Regions from separate parts of the Geobacillus sp. 47C-IIb genome, predicted to be linked through region 1. Evidence: riboswitches for the same ligand, from Rfam matches in the RefSeq annotation. Region 1 holds a riboswitch; each other region holds the start of a gene.
The links. A riboswitch is a leader RNA that binds a small molecule or an ion and turns the genes downstream of it on or off. The one in region 1 is predicted to bind cobalamin.
Positions count from the first base shown of each region.

Region 2: it holds a riboswitch for cobalamin, as region 1 does, so the genes downstream of both, IC804_RS14385 (ribonucleoside-diphosphate reductase subunit alpha) here and IC804_RS00870 ((2Fe-2S) ferredoxin domain-containing protein) in region 1, are expected to answer to the same signal.
Region 3: it holds a riboswitch for cobalamin, as region 1 does, so the genes downstream of both, IC804_RS03285 (ABC transporter substrate-binding protein) here and IC804_RS00870 ((2Fe-2S) ferredoxin domain-containing protein) in region 1, are expected to answer to the same signal.

Region 1 covers NZ_CP061473.1:163,644-169,153, reverse strand. The annotation lists gene IC804_RS00905 (DNA topoisomerase III) at 1-662, shown strand, start outside; gene IC804_RS00900 (glycerophosphodiester phosphodiesterase family protein) at 989-1,867, opposite strand; tRNA gene IC804_RS00895 (tRNA-Gln) at 2,052-2,123, shown strand; gene rraA (ribonuclease E activity regulator RraA) at 2,381-2,866, shown strand; gene IC804_RS00885 (hypothetical protein) at 2,918-3,172, shown strand; gene IC804_RS00880 (retropepsin-like aspartic protease) at 3,162-3,542, shown strand; partial or broken gene IC804_RS00875 (S-adenosylmethionine--2-demethylmenaquinone methyltransferase) at 3,560-3,700, shown strand; cobalamin riboswitch at 3,761-3,953, shown strand; gene IC804_RS00870 ((2Fe-2S) ferredoxin domain-containing protein) at 4,134-4,532, shown strand; gene IC804_RS00865 (energy-coupling factor ABC transporter permease) at 4,533-5,276, shown strand; gene IC804_RS00860 (energy-coupling factor ABC transporter substrate-binding protein) at 5,281-5,510, shown strand, end outside.
Region 2 covers NZ_CP061473.1:2,841,447-2,846,956, reverse strand. The annotation lists gene IC804_RS14390 (ribonucleotide-diphosphate reductase subunit beta) at 1-452, opposite strand, end outside; gene IC804_RS14385 (ribonucleoside-diphosphate reductase subunit alpha) at 558-2,840, opposite strand; cobalamin riboswitch at 2,968-3,164, opposite strand; gene IC804_RS14380 (ATP-binding cassette domain-containing protein) at 3,354-4,364, shown strand; gene IC804_RS14375 (ABC transporter permease) at 4,366-5,157, shown strand; gene IC804_RS14370 (hypothetical protein) at 5,234-5,413, shown strand; gene IC804_RS14365 (response regulator transcription factor) at 5,388-5,510, shown strand, end outside.
Region 3 covers NZ_CP061473.1:652,487-657,996, reverse strand. The annotation lists gene IC804_RS03290 (PH domain-containing protein) at 281-895, shown strand; cobalamin riboswitch at 1,204-1,403, shown strand; gene IC804_RS03285 (ABC transporter substrate-binding protein) at 1,545-2,504, shown strand; gene IC804_RS03280 (FecCD family ABC transporter permease) at 2,491-3,525, shown strand; gene IC804_RS03275 (adenosylcobinamide amidohydrolase) at 3,522-4,997, shown strand; gene cbiB (adenosylcobinamide-phosphate synthase CbiB) at 4,994-5,510, shown strand, end outside.

The sequences.
Region 1 (5,510 bases):
AGTTTTTAGATGATGAAGCGCTTGAAAAAGTGCTCGCCAAAACGGAAGGGCTCGGCACAGAGGCGACAAGGGCGGCGATCATTACGATGCTGAAAGAGCGGAAGTATATCGAGGTGAAAAACAACCTTGTGTATGCGACGGACAAGGCCAAAGTATTGATCGAGGCGCTCGGTGGCACGATTCTCGCTTCACCGGAAATGACGGCAAAATGGGAACAGCGTTTAAGCGAAATTGGTGAAGGAGCGGCCTCCTCCGCCGCGTTTATGGAACAGGCGAAAAAGCTGGCGCAAAAAGTGGTTGCTGATGCCATCGCCGCTGCGCCAAGCTGGAATTTCAGCGGGCTTGACACCGCTTCGATCCAGCGGACGAAAACGAAAAAAACGGTTGGTGAACCGCTCGGGCGCTGTCCGCTTTGCGGCGGAACCGTCGTTGACAAAGGAACGTTATACGGCTGTGACCAATATGTGAAAACGAGCTGCTCGTTTACGGTCTCAAAACGTATTCTCGGCAAGTCGATTTCGGCGGCGAATATGAAAAAGCTGCTTGCGAAGGGCAAAACGAATGTCATCAAAGGATTCAAAAAAGGTGGAAAAACGTTTGACGCTGTCCTAGTGTGGGATGAAAACGATAAGAAGCTGTCATTTCAGTTTCCGAAACGGTGACGGAAGGCAGATAAAGCATGCTGCTTGTGAAAAAGCGTTTCGCAAAAAGGCGGGCCGTGAACGGCCTGCTTTTTTTCATTTTTGAATCCGCTCGCTAACCAGCCGAGGGTGTTTGATGTGGCAAAGCTGAACGGCTTGTACAACCATCCGCAAACATTACCTTGCGGATGGCGGTGGTCTATTGTGATCGTAAATAGGCCGTTTGTGTCATCAGCAATCGGCTACATCGATCTGCTTTTTTGATGATAAATGAAAGGAGAAATGCTTTTAATCAAATAAACCGTAATTATATTATGTTAACAAAAGAGGAGCCGCCCAACTATCTGTTAACCACGGGGCGGCTGGTGGCAAGCAGCAATGCGGGCGGGGCGGTCCGGGTAGTCGGTGAACAAGCCGTCAACGCCGATGGAGCATAGACGTGCCAAATCGTGTGGGTTGTTCACCGTGTAGACATGCACGATGAGCCCGCGGCTATGAGCGGCATCCACCCACTCTTGATTGGCGAGTGAAAGCGGCAAGCCAACGCCATCGGCATAGACGGCGACCTGCTCTAGCAGCTCGTTCGGGCTTATACGAGCCGTCTCGCGTTCTCCAATGAGCTGAATGAGCGGAATGCTATTTGGGATGAGCGGCCTTAGCGTCTGCAAACTCTCGGGGTGAAACGATTGAAATATGATGCGTCCGCGCTGTAAATAATAATGTTTTTGCAATAGCTGTACGACCGATTTTTCGATGCCGGGCTGCTTTAGTTCAATGTACAAAGGGGCATCGATTCGTTCTGATTTCAGCGTGTGTATGATGTCCTCAAGTGTCGGGATCGGTTCGCCGGCAAAGCGCTTACCAAACCAGGAGCCGGCATCAAGACGCTTCAGCTCGGCGAGTGAAAAATCGCCAACCTGCCACGGAGAACGGCGAGGGTAGACGGTTTCGGCATTCGTCGTTCGGGCGAGTGTTGCATCATGCATGGCGATGAGTTTTCCGTCTTTCGTCATGCGCACGTCAACCTCAATATAATCAGCGTGCATGCGGGCGGCAAGCCGGTAGGAGGCAAGTGTATGCTCCGGTGCATGTCCGGAAGCACCGCGATGGGCGATGATGATCGGCTCGCGGGTGACAGACGGCTGTTGTGGAGCAGCAGAGGAGGCTAAGCCTAGCGGTAACCATACCAAGAACGAGACATAAAGCCATATTCGATGCAACGTCATCCCCCCTTTCTGTTTCCAGCATACCTTATTGGAATGAAACGGTTGTGAAGACAAGATGAAGAGATGGTAAAACGTGCGGAACGTGAATGCTTATCCGTATTTTTCCACTTGATGCAAAACGATATTCGTTTTTACGTATAAAGGAAGCCACTATGCTGCATACTGTGAATGACGACAAACACGTTGGGCTATAGCCAAGTGGTAAGGCAACGGACTTTGACTCCGTGATGCGCTGGTTCGAATCCAGCTAGCCCAGCTGAACGTCTGGTCAAACCGGAGGGGCTTTGAGCCGGTGAAAACGGTCTCCGCTATATATCGGCGCGGGGCCGTTTTTTATGGTTTCAATGCGATCGGTGGAATACATCGAAGCGATTGACGGCCACACAATGGTTTGGTTCACATCGCCGCGTTCGTGTCAGTCGTTCGAATGAAAGATCGTCGACAAAAAACTGCTGAGGCAGAAGGATTTTGGCGAATGACGGCGAATGCAAAACATGAAAGGGGAGAGCGACAATGAAAACAGCCGATTTATGCGATCAATTTTTAGACGAGTTGCAAGTATGCGAGTTGCCGTTCCAATCGTACGGCGGAAAGCGGGCGTTTTCCGGGCCGATTGCGACGGTCGATGTGTTTGAAGACAACGTCCTTGTCCGAGAAGCGCTGGAGACGGTGCCGCCGGGGACGGTGCTCGTGGTCGATGGAAAAGGCTCGCGCCGCGTCGCGCTATTAGGCGACCGGCTGGCGCAAATCGCTTGCGAGAGGGGGCTTGCTGGCGTCATCATCCACGGCTGCATCCGCGATTCAGCGGAAATTGGCGCCATGCCGATTGGCGTGATGGCGATCGGCACATGCCCGGTGAAAAGCAAAAAAGAGGGAAAGGGCTCACGCGACGTTGCGCTCGAGTTTGGCGGCGTCCGCTGGGAGCCAGGGGCGTACGTGTACGCTGATGCGGACGGCGTTGTCGTCGCCAACAAAGATTTGTTGGCGAAAAATGGTTGACGGCTGCGGTCGAGTCTCGTTCAATACAACGAACAGGTTGAGGCGATGGAGATGGAATGGCATGAAGTGCGTTCATTGTATCCAAATCAATTTGTGAAATTACAAGTATTAAAGTCCCATTTAGAGGGAGATCAAGAAATCATTGAAGAGGTGGCTGTTATCGGAACGGTTTCCGACAAGGATGCAACTCGTGAGTTGCTGCAATCGAAAGGGAATCAGCTTGTTTATCATACTAGCCACAAGGAGATTGTTTTAAAAGTTCGGGGAGCGATTGGCCTGAGAGGGAAATTTCATTATGCAGATTGAATATCGTGAAGGCTTGCTGTTTGCATCGATCGAAATCGTTTATCAAGGAAGGTCTAAGTTGATTCATAATATGGTGATTGATACTGGTGCGGCGAAAACAGTGATTTCTCAAAATGCAGTAGAAGATATTCATTTGCGGGTAGAGCCGGGCGATCGTATTGTGGCTTATTACGGAATCGGTGGGAAAGAGTACGCGTTTACAAAAAAATTAGACTGTATTCAGCTAGATTCTTTCCAGCTAAGAGAGTATGAAATTGATTTTAGCGGGATGGACTATGAGGGGATTAACGGTTTGTTAGGATTGGATATATTGCTGGGCGCTGGATTTGTCTTAGACCTGGACAAGTTGGAGATGTATCGTTCTGGTTGAAATGGAACGCCCGCTCGAAATGCCAAAAAGAAGGAAAAGGCGCCCGCGACGTTGCGCTCGAGTTTGGCGGCGTCCGCTGGGAGCCAGGGGCGTACGTGTACGCTGATGCGGACGGCGTTGTCGTCGCCAACAAAGATTTGTCGGCAAAAAACGGTTGACGGCAACGCATTGGTTGTACTACGATGAAAACGGATGCTTGTTCCATGACAGCGCATATATGGCGGTAAGACAAACAAGGTGCCTAGCCCGCTTAGGGCTTGGGTGAAAAGGGAAGCTCGGTGAAAATCCGGCACGGTGCCCGCCACTGTGATGGGGAGCTTTGCGGCAGCAAGTCACTGAAGGATGCTTCGGGAAGACGCCGCCAAGCGATGATCCTAAGTCAGGAGACCTGCCTTGTTTGGATCGGACGGATGCCTACGGGACTATAGGCAGACGTGCGGGAGAATGACGGCTTTAGGGGCCCTGTTTGGGCCGTTTACGGCTTTCGTATACATTTTTCTGCACCTCTGCTGTAGAGGTGCTTTTTCTTTTGTCGAAAAACCGTCCGTCTGCCGCATTTCATTCTACCATTCTAGCAAAAGGAGGGATTTGGTGGCGACGTGGGATTTGCGGGGAATGAAGCATCATGTGCTCATTTGCAACGGAGGGACGTGCCTCCGCCATGGCGGAGATGACGTGACAACGGCGGTGCGCGAGGAGATCGCCCGTCTCGGGCTTGACGACGCTGTCCATACAACAAGGACGCGCTGCAACGGACGATGCCAAGACGCGTGCGTGATGATCGTCTATCCGCAAGGCATCTGGTATCGACAGATGACGCCGGAGCGGGCGAAGGAGGTTGTGCGCGCCCATTTGGGTGAGGGGGTTCCGATGCGGGAGTGGGCGACGTATGAATACGAAGGCGAATTGGTGTTGACGCCAGCCGGCGAACGGGAGGCGCCAAGCGGAAAACGGAAAACGGAACATGCTGCGAAAGGAGTGAAGGGATAAATGAAGAGAGCGGTTCGATGGAGCGGAATGGCGGCTTTGTTCGTTTCCTATTTTTTGTTGACAAATGAAAATGAAGCGTATGCCATGCATATTATGGAAGGATTTTTGCCTGTCAAATGGGCGCTGTTTTGGTGGCTGTTGTTTTTGCCGTTCTTTGTGTTCGGATTGCGGCGGCTTGTGCATACGCTGAAGCAGCACCCCGAACATAAGCTTCTGATGGCGTTAGCTGGCGCGTTTACATTTGTATTGTCGGCGTTGAAAATTCCATCCGTCACCGGCAGCAGCTCGCATCCGACCGGGATCGGCTTCGGCTCGGTTTTGTTTGGACCATGGGTGATGGTGGTGATCGGCACAGTCGTTCTTCTCTTTCAAGCGCTGCTTCTTGCCCACGGAGGAGTGACGACGCTTGGGGCCAATGCGATGTCGATGGCGATCGTCGGCCCGTTCGTCGCGTACGGAGTGTATCAACTGTGCCGAAAAGGGGCGGTATCCAATCGAGCGGCTTTGTTTCTTGCCGCTTGTTTGTCTGATTTGGCTACATATGTCATGACGTCCCTGCAGCTTGCCCTGGCGTTTCCGTCTCCTGATGGGGGAGTCACCGCCTCGTTTTTGAAATTCGCCGGCATTTTTGCCATTACTCAAGTGCCGTTGGCGGTGACGGAAGGCATCATAACGGTAATCGTCTGGAACTGGCTTTCCTCCTATCAAGCTTCTCCGCTGTTCCAAAAGGAAAAGGGGGCGTAATGCGATGAAGAAAAATGGCTTGCTCGTGTTGCTGGCTGCTTTGCTTGTCATCATTCCTCTTTGGTGGGCGCGCGGATCGGAATTCGGTGGAACGGACGATCAGGCGGAAAAAGCCATTCAAACGCTCAACCCGCATTACCGGCCGTGGTTTGAGTCGATCTTCACCCCTCCAGGCGGCGAAGTCGAAACGCTTCTGTTCTCGCTGCAAGCCGCGCTTGGCGCCGGCGTGATCGG
Region 2 (5,510 bases), 960 kb from region 1:
CGCAACGTCGGTTCATTCCGCCAAAAATCAAACACTTCATCTTGCTTCGCTTTTGGTACAAGACTTGAGAGCACGTACGAATACGAGTGATTGTGAATCACCTCTTGCTGGGCGAGCATAATCATCAGCGCATTAATGCTCGGGTCGGTGATGTAATCGGCAACACGTCCTGCGTAATCGGTTTGGATGCTGTCAAGGAGCGCCAAGAGCCCGATAATTTTTAAAAATGCATCCTGCTCGCGTGCGGTTAGTTGCGGAAACTGCTTCACATCTTGCGCCATATTGATTTCAAACGGCGTCCAAAAGTTGGCGAGCATCCGCTTATATTTCGCATACGCCCAAGGGTAGGCGATATCGTCCCAGTTCAACACATTCGAGCAGCGTCCATTGATCATGCCTGTTGAGCGGTTTGGCGCTTCTGGATCCATAATCGGTCGTTTCGTCAAGTTCATCGTCGATTCCCCCTCGTGTCATCGTATTCCTAGGCAACCCACTCACCGGACATCTCTTCTAACATAAGAAACCCGATCCGACAAATAGCATGGCGTTGTCCGCGGTCAGCTCGCACAAGCATCACATTCTTCCATCGTCCCTGACGTTGAGCGGACATAATACGTCGTTTTCAGCCCCGACTTCCACGCCGTCAAATGCAACTCCAACAATTCTTTCGCCTTAATCGTATTCATGACGTAGAAGTTAAACGAGATTGCTTGATCGATATGGCGCTGACGGGCAGCGTTTTGTCTAATGCTCCAACGCTGGTCAATATAATACGCTGATTTGTAATACCATGTCGTCTGTTCGTTTAAATCCGGCACCGTAACAGGAATCTTATAATCTTTCTTTTCCTCGGCATACACTTTTCGAAAAATCGGGTCAATGCTCGCCGTGCTGCCAGCGATGATCGATGTCGATGCGTTTGGGGCGACCGCCATGAGATAGCCGTTGCGCATCCCGTAGCGTGCCACCTCTCTCTTCAACCGATCCCAATCCCGTTCGCCGTGGTTTTTGTAGCCACGCCGCTCAAAATAAGCACCCGTTTGCCAATCTGACCCTGAAAACCCCGGGTAGCTCCCTTTTTCTTTCGCCAGCTCCATGCTAGCTTGTATCACCAAATAAGCAATCGTTTCATACAGCTCATCAGTGTAGCGGACGGCTTCCTCTGACTCCCAGCGAATCCCTTTTAACGCCAACAGATGATGCCAGCCAAATGTACCGAGACCGACAGCACGGTATTTTTTGTTCGTCAAGCTTGCTTGCAGCACAGGAATGTTGTTCAAATCAATGACATTATCAAGCATCCGCAGTTGAATCGGAATCAAACGTTCGAGCACTCCATCGGTGACGGCGCGCGCCAAATTGATTGACGATAAATTGCAGACGACAAAATCGCCCGGTATTTTTTCGATGATGATCGTTCCATCTTTCACATATTGCTGCTTCGTCACTGTCGGACTTTGGTTTTGCGCAATTTCCGTACAAAGATTGCTACAGTAGATCATGCCAAGATGGCGGTTGGGATTTTGCCGGTTGACTTCATCGCGGTAAAACATAAACGGCGTCCCCGACTCGAGCTGGCTGCGCATAATGCTTTTCATCACTTCAATCGCTGGCACTTTTTCTTTTGACAGTCTCGGCTCATTGACGCATTGCCAATATTTCTCGCGAAAGCTGCCACGCCCTTTTTCCTCATCATAAAAGTCTTCGAGGCTAAACCCCATCACCTTCCGCACCTCATGTGGGTCAAACAAATACCAGTCGCCTCGCTGTTCGACTTGTTCCATGAACAAATCAGGAATGCAAACACCGGTAAACAAGTCGTGCGTGCGCAGCCGTTCGTCGCCGTTATTGAGCCGTGCATCAAGAAAGGCAAAAATGTCTTTATGCCACACATCTAAATAGACGGAAATCGCCCCTTTGCGTTGCCCTAACTGATCAACGCTCACCGCCGTATTGTTCAGCTGTTTCATCCACGGAATGACGCCTGACGAAACACCTTTAAATCCTCTGATGTCGCTGCCGCGCGAACGGATTTTGCCAAGATAGACACCGATGCCGCCGCCTGACTTCGATAAATTGGCAATGTCAGTGTTGCTGTCGTAAATCGCCTGCAAGCTGTCATCCACCGTGTCGACAAAGCAGCTTGACAACTGACCGTATGACTTCCCGGCATTGGCAAGTGTCGGCGTGGCCACCGTCATATATAGGTTGCTTAACGCCCAATACGCTTCCTTCACCAACTCGAGGCGCCGCTTAGGCGGTTCGTTCACCATCAAGGTCATAGCAATGATGAGAAACCGTTCTTGTGGCAGTTCGTACAGCCGCCGCTCATAATCGCGGGCCAAATAACGGTCAGCGAGCGTGCGCAACCCGATATACGTAAACAACAAGTCTTTGTCTGGATCAAGAAATGAGCCAGCCGTCTCGATCTCTTCTTTTGTATAACGCTCAAGCAATAGCGGGCTGTACACCCCTTGTTCTGTCAAAGAAACGATTAATGAATAAAAATCACCATACCGCTCGCGCGCATCGTACCCGCGCTGCCGTGCCGCCTCGCGGTACATCATCCGCAAATACAACCGCGCGCACACAAACGTCCATTCCGGCTCCTCTTCACTAATGTACGACAACCCTTCTAAAATAGCGGTTTGATACAGTTGATCAACGGTGACGAACTCTTTTCGACTGAGAAGCTGCCATACACGCTCTTCATATTCCTCAAGCGACAAACGGACAAAGCCTGCCGTCGCCTGCTCAATTAACGCGGCAAACTCTCTGCGCGAAAGCGACTTCTCTTTTCCTTGATCATCAACAACAATGGATTTCGTGACCGCTGTCATTCGTTTTCCCTCTCCTTCAATAAAAAAATCCGCTCGGGTGAACGAGCGGATGAAACGACAGACAGAAAAAGGCATACGATTCCTTTTTCTATTTCCCTATCGTTTCATCTTCTCACACCCCGAAGAACATGAAACTTCCAAGCAAGGCAGGTCTCCTGACTCGTGCATCGTCCTACTTTGGGTCCTTCCCAGCGGCGTGCCGTGCAAGCTTTCACCGCCAGTGGCCATCCCATTTCGTCCGCACATACAGTTGCGGGGGCAGTTCCGGATTCGCACCGGATTCCCTATTAAGTCCTGATGGACACCATTGCTTGCAATCACCATATGTAGTTGTTAAAGCAAACAAACACAACGATATATAGTATTTATCATGTTACTGGAACAAGCATATACCAAAACCGGGAAAATTGCAAGAGTGGGTAAATCAAAAAATTGTTCCTTGTTCACATTCTGTTCATAATAGCGTGCTACGATTTGCCATGTACAAATCATTGTAAAGAGGAGGACACAAAAATGGGACACAAACACCGCTCCGCTTCCGAGCATCAAGAGTGGGCAGTGGAAGCGCACGGATTGGTAAAAGTTTTTGGCGACCATCGGGCCGTAGATGGCCTCGAGTTGCGTGTACGTACCGGCACGATCTATGGAGTGCTTGGACCCAATGGCGCCGGCAAGACAACAACCATTCGAATGTTGGCGACCTTGTTGCGCCCGGATGGCGGTTCGGCCCAAATTTTTGGGTACGATGTCGTCAAGCAACCTCAAATTGTCCGACAGTTGATCGGTGTCACCGGCCAATATGCGTCCGTTGACGAAACGCTCAGCGCTGTAGAAAATTTGATGATCTTTTGTAGACTTCTCGGACTGAGCCGAGCAGAGGCGCGACGGAAAACAAGTGAATTATTGGAGGAATTCGGCTTGACAGAAGCGGCCAAACGCCCGTTAAAACATTTCTCGGGCGGCATGCGTCGGCGCCTCGATCTCGCCGCCAGCCTGATCGCCCAGCCGCCGCTCATTTTTCTTGATGAGCCGACCACGGGTCTCGATCCGATCACACGTAATCAAATGTGGGAAACGATCCGCCGCTTAGTCCGCATGGGATCAACCGTGCTGTTGACGACCCAATACTTGCAAGAAGCGGATGAATTGGCGGACCGCATCGCCGTGATTAATCACGGCCGTGTTGTCGCCGAAGGGACCCCCGATGAACTCAAAACATCTGTCGGCCAGTCGTCATTGCAAGTCAAATTGCAACAACCGGAAAAGATCGAAGCGGCCAAACGCATCATTGAACACGTTCTCCGTATCCGGTCAAGCATATCTGCAGAAACCGGGAACATCACGGCGTCAATGGCCGATCCGGATCAAGTGACGGACGTGCTTGTCGCTTTGCGGCAAGAGGGGATCCGCTTAGCCGAGGTCAACGTCCAAAAACCAACCCTTGATGAAGTCTTTTTAGCCATTACCGGCCATGGAGCGAAAAAAGATGAAGAAGAATTCAGCGTTCTAAGGGAGGTTCGATAGAATGAACACTCGCCAACTGAACAGCCGCACGAGCATTTCCCAAGCGGTGCGAAACTCGTTCACAATGGCCTATCGCGGTTTGCTGAAGGTACGGCGTACGCCGGAACAACTATTTGACGTCACTTTCCAGCCGATCATTTTCACGTTGATGTTTACTTATATCTTTGGTGGAGCCATCGCCGGAAATGTGGACAACTACCTGCCAATGATTATTCCCGGCATTCTCATCCAAACATTGATCGGCGCCTCTGTCGCTTCAGGAGTCCAACTTCGGGATGATATGGACAAAGGTGTGTTCGACCGCTTTAAATCATTGCCGATCGCCCGCATCGCGCCGTTGGCAGGGGCGTTATTAGCCGATGTCGTTCGCTATGTCATTGCCGCTGTGCTGACGTTTACCATCGGATTTCTCATCGGCTATCGTCCGGAAGGAGGTGTCGCCAGTGTGGCGCTTGCCATCGTGTTCTCCATCGGGTGCACGTGGGCTGTCAGCTGGATATTTGCCTTCTTCGGCGTCATTGCCCGCAATGCAGCTAGCGTACAAGGAATTTCCATGTTGGCGCTGTTTCCGCTTATGTTTCTTTCAAATGCGTTCGTGCCAGTCAAGACAATGCCTGACTGGCTGCAATGGATTGCCAAAGCCAATCCCCTTTCCCATATGATCACGGCCGTTCGCGAACTAACGAACCATGGCACGATTGGCACTGATTTTATTATTTCTTTAATCGGCGCAGGAGCGATTGTCGCGATTTTTGCCCCGATCACGGTTCGTGTCTATATGCGCCGCGCATAATCATGGGGGATGTCTGACGCTTATCCCCCGAACAGCCAAAACCAACAAACAGATTCATTCACGATCTGACGTCAGGATGAAAATAAGGAACAGATGGGCTGCTACATTAACGGAAACGAACGAAAACATCGGACGAATAGCGATGAATGGCGAGCAATACGCCCGCTACATTGACGGGGACGAACGAAAACGGCACAATGGAAAAGAGAACGCGTGGAGGGAAGATGACAATGGCCCGAATTTTAGTTGTCGATGATGATGCACATATCCGCGAACTCGTCAGCCATTTTTTAAGTTTGGAAGGATTGACAATCCACGAAGCAGCTAATGGAAAAGAAGCACTTGACGTGCTA
Region 3 (5,510 bases), 490 kb from region 1:
GCTGTTGGCATGCGGAGAGTGGCCTTTATGGCGTGATCGCCCCTTTCCGCATTTACGAGTGCTAAGTTGTGGGTGATTGTTTTTTACGGGAATGAAACTTTTCTCCTTTGTGCACGTAATATTAGATGGAAGGCATTAGACGATAGCTATCTTTTGTTTGTCTGACGATGGCGGAAAGCCGCGCACACGTCCATCCAGCTCTCATTTGGCAAGACAATGTGCGGCACGCGGAAACAGAGGTGTCAATTGAAAACTAGGAAAACCGGAGAGGAGAATCGGGATGTTTGGAAAAGTCGCCGCTGATGTGCTTGGGCTGAGCGACATCGGCTCGGTCATTCAAACGAAAGATTACGATAAAGTCGATGCTGATGATTATGTGATGCATGAAGACGGAGAAAAAATTTACTTTCTTATTAAATCCAAATCAGATGAGTATTGTTTCACCAACCTTGCACTCATTCATCTAGACGGCACGAGCGCCACAAGCAAAAAGCGGACGCTGCGCCGCTATGATTACTATAAATATCCGATTTCCGATGTGTCGCTCGAGACGGCTGGGACGGTCGATTTGGATGCGGAAATCAAATTTAAAATCGGATCGCACTCCTACTCGATCGATGTTCATAAAAAACATATCGAGGAATTGAAAGATTTGTATAAATCGCTATTGGCCATTGCCACGATTTGTGAGGAAAACGAAACGAAATTCGACTATGCCCAGCGCAGTATGGAGCTTGCGGCCAACCTGTTTGCCAACATGCGTGGCGACGGCACCAACGTTGCGGCCGATTTTAAGGCGATCAATGAGTATGCGTTTCAATGGCTTACTGAAGCGAAAAAGAACTATACAGTGAAAGATTTCGGATTTGTGTTTGACAAATATATTCAACAGTGATGAGATAAATTTTGTACAAGGAAAGGACGCGCTCCGGAGAAGGGGCACCTTTCCTTATTTTTTTCAAAATACAGTTGACGAAGTTCATTTCGATTAACGCACCCTCTGTTGGTGGTGCGTGATGTGCCTAGATAAATTGCGGGCATTGAATACGATGAACGGGTGCTGTATTCCGCGTGAAACATGGTGAAGGAAGCTGAGCCGTCTGGGGAGAGGGCCGCTGATAGCCTGCCGTCAGCCACCATAAATTCATAGTTGTCAAATGTTAAACCTTGCTTTAATATAAAAATTGTCCATATCCGAATAGTTTCATAGACTCGCAGCAAGGTGCCGCGAAGGCTTAATAGGGAATCCGGTGGGAATCCGGAACTGTCCCCGCAACTGTCAATGCGGACGAAATGAAATTGCCACTGTGCGGCTGGATGGCTTGCGCCGTCTCCCGCATGGGAAGGCTTCAGAGTAGGATGAAGCATGAGTCAGTAGACCTGCCTTGCTTGCGCAAAAGTTTCCGAATCTTCGGGGGGTGAGACGCGGAAACGGTCGCCTAGGCATTTTTGTGCTTACATTAGGCCGTTTCGCGCTCATTCCCGGATTTAGACGGAATGGGCGCTTTTCTTTTACATATATCACCTAAAGGGGGGAACGACTGATGAAGCGTTGGAAATGGTCAGCGGTATTGGCTGCTCTGGTCGCTTTGGCCGTTATGCTTGTCGGCTGCAACAGCGGAACGGGGAACAGCGCCCAGCCGGCGAAAAAAGAGGAACAGAACCCGGAACAAGCAGCGTTTCCGGTGACGGTGAAAGACGGGCTGGGGGAAGAGGTAACGATCAAAGCAGAACCGCAAAAAATCGTTTCACTTATTCCAAGCAATACGGAAATTGCCTACGCGTTGGGGCTTGGTGAGAAAATTGTCGGTGTCAGCGATTTTGACAATTATCCAGACGACGTCAAAACGAAAACGAAAGTCGGCAGCATGGAATTTAACGTCGAGAAAATTATTTCCTTGAAACCGGATCTTGTTCTCGCCCATGCGTCAAGCGCTCATAACGCGAAAGACGGCCTGCAGCAACTAAAAGATGCCGGCATTACCGTGCTTGTTATCAATAGCGCCACGTCGTTTAACGATGTGTATGCATCGATCAAGCTCATCGGCCAAGCAACCGGAACAGCGGATAAAGCGGAGCAAGTCATCCATGACATGAAGGCGAAACTGGCGCAAATGAAGGAAAAAGCAAAACAAATTCCGGCGGACAAGCAGGTGAACGTCTGGGTTGAGGTGGAGCCACCGCCGCAACTTTATACAGCCGGCAAGGGGACGTTTATGGACGAGATGCTTCAGGTGATTTCTGCCAGAAATGTTGCCGGCGATTTAGAAGGTTGGCCGATGGTGACAGAGGAACAGGCGGTTGCCTATAAGCCTGATGTCATCATTACAACATACAGCGGAGCCGAACAAGTGCTTAAACGCACGGCTTGGAAGGACGTACCGGCCGTGAAAAATAAGCGAGTGTATGACGTTAACACCGACTTAGTGAGCCGGCCGGGTCCGCGTCTTGTTGAAGGAGTCGAGGAACTTGCCAAAGCTATTTACCCGGATGTGTTTAAGTAAAGCGTGGCTATATATCGCGGCCGCTGCTGCGGCCGTCTTTTCACTGCTCATAGGGATATCGACCGGGTCGCTGTCGATCCCCTTTTCATCGATTGTTCGGATTGTTGCTGCTGAATGGACCGGCATACCACTTCCGCCTGACATGCCGGCGGATTGGGTGCCGATTGTGATGGAGATCCGCATGCCGCGCGTGGTGCTCGCCTTTTTGGTCGGGGCTTCATTGGCACTTGCCGGAGCCGCATTTCAAGGACTGTTGAAAAACGCGCTCGCTGATCCATATACGCTGGGCGTTTCGTCTGGTGCCTCCGTCGGGGCGGTGCTCGTCATTTTTCTCGGCTGGCAATGGCCGTTGTTTGGCACGTTTACGCTGCCGATTGTGAGCATCTTATGCGGCATGGCGACGCTTGCCGCTGTGTTGGCGTTCACCCGCGCGGTTGAACGGCGAATGTCGGTTGAGACGATCATTTTAGCCGGCATTATTTTCGGCGCCTTCTTCAGTGCTTTCATTTCGCTCATGATTGCCTTGACGGGTGAGGAGCTGCGGCAAATTATCTCATGGCTGATGGGGAGCGTGGCGATGCGCGGGTGGAAGTATAGCGGATTATTGTTTCCGTTTTTTCTCATTGGTGCGACAACGCTTATCGTCAACGCCCGTGAACTGAACGCGTTCGCGTTCGGCGAAGCGGCAGCGCTTCACGTCGGCGTCGATGTCACTCGCCGCAAAATTATCATTTTGACAGCGGCCGCGCTGCTCACCGGTGCGGCGGTGTCGGTGTCGGGAACGATCGGCTTTGTCGGGCTTGTTGTCCCACACATGGTTCGGCTTGTGTGCGGACCAAACTATCGGGTGCTTTTGCCGCTGTCGCTTTTGTACGGTGGGTCGTTTCTTGTGCTCGCCGATGTGGTGGCACGGACGATCATTGAGCCGCGTGAGCTGCCGATCGGTGTCATTACATCGCTCATCGGCGCCCCGTTGTTTGCCGCCCTATTTTTCCGAAAAACGAAACGAAAGATGGGATGATGATGCTCGATGTGCGTGCCGTATCGCATCGGTATGGACAGAAACAAGTGCTTGACGGCGTGACGTTTTCCGTCAAAAAAGGAGAGTTGTTTGGCATTTTAGGGCCAAACGGCAGCGGGAAGACGACGTTGCTGAAACTGATCAGCAAGGAGCTTCCGCTTGCGAGCGGTGAGATTGTCATGAGCGGTCGGCTGCTTTCCGAGTTGTCGGCAAAACAATGGGCGCAGTTGGCCGCCGTCCTGCCGCAAGCGGTGGAAACGGCGTATGGCTATACGGTGAAAGAAACAGTAGCGCTCGGCCGCTACGCCCATCAGCACGGGTTGTTTCCAACATGGACGGCAGAAGATGAAACCGTGGTTCAAGAGGTGATTGCCGCCGTCGGTTTAGCCGATAAAATCGATGAGCCGCTTGAGCGGTTAAGCGGCGGCGAGCGGCAGCGTGCCTATTTGGCCCGGGCGCTTGCCCAAGAGCCACAGTTGCTCTTATTGGATGAGCCGACCAATCATATGGATATAAGCGGGCAAGTTCGGCTTCTTGATCAGCTCGCCCAATCCGCACGTGCGCGCGGCTTGACGGTTGTCGCTGTTTTTCACGATATGAGCATTGCCAGTCTTTATTGCGATCGGGTGCTTGTTTTAAAAGAGGGGAAAACAGCTGCGCTCGGCGCGCCGGCGGACGTCATGACGCCGAGGCTGCTGAATGACGTGTTTGCCGCCCCGGTTGTGCGCCAAGCACATCCGGTAGCGGCGAAGCCGATGTTTTCGTTTGTGCCGCAACAACAACGCAAGAAGGCACCGCTTATCGGTGGGCTGCACCCGTCTTTTCTCGACGACGCCGTCGTTCTCGTTGCTCACAAACCACTTCGTGTGTTGTCTTCCGCTCTTGTTGGCAGCGGGTTTCAGTGGGTGACCCACTTCGTCAATCGACATGTCGGCCTGGATTACGATAATCCCTATGCGGACGAAGACATGCGGCGTTATTTGGAACAGCACGGATTTTCAGTTGCCCAGACGATCGGCATGATGACCGCCGTCGATGTGCACGATGTGGTCTGGCGTTGGGAAGATAAGGAGGCATTTTCGGTTGCGGTCATGGTGACGGCCGGCGTCGGGAATGCAGTCGACGCCGCTCGGGCGTGGCAGCACCAACCGCTCGCAGCGAAGCCTGGGACAATCAATATGGTCATCATCATTGACGGGACGCTGACCGAGGCGGCATTCGTTCAGGCGGTCATGACAGCGACGGAAGCGAAGGCGAAAGCGCTGGCGGATCATCGAGTTTACGATCCAGAAACTGGAACGGTTGCCACTGGGACATCGACCGATTCGCTCGCGGTGGCCGCGACACAAACTGGACGGACGTTCGCTTATGCTGGGACGGCGACTGAGCTTGGCCGCGAGCTCGGTCGGCTCGTGTATGAGGCGACGATCGAGGCGCTCGACCGCTATGAGCGACGGAGGGGAAGACGATGACGCATCTGTTGGCGCTGACGTTGGCATTGTTTCTTGACGCACTGTTTGGTGACCCGCGCTGGCTGCCGCATCCGGTGCGCGGGATGGGAGGACTGATTGCTTATTTCGACCAGCACTGGAATCAAGGAAGCGGCCGCCGGGCTAAGGGAGTGGCGGCCGTGGCCGCCGTGCTGGCCATCGTGTATGGGGTGTCCGCGCTCATCGTTCATATGAGCTATGCCTTGTCAGTATACATTGGCGTGGCGGTCGAAGGGGTGCTCATTTTTACGACTATTGCGACAAAAAGTCTTGCTGAAGCAGCTGAGGATGTGCGGCGGCCGCTCGAAGCGGGCGATCTCCCGGAGGCGCGGCGCGCGCTGTCGATGATCGTCGGCCGCGATACCGAGCGGCTCGATGAAGCCGGCATTACCCGTGCCTGTGTGGAAACGGTGGCGGAAAATACGAGCGACGGCGTTACCGCCCCTCTCTTTTACGCAGCCATTGGTGGGGCGCCGCTTGCCTTATTGTATCGGG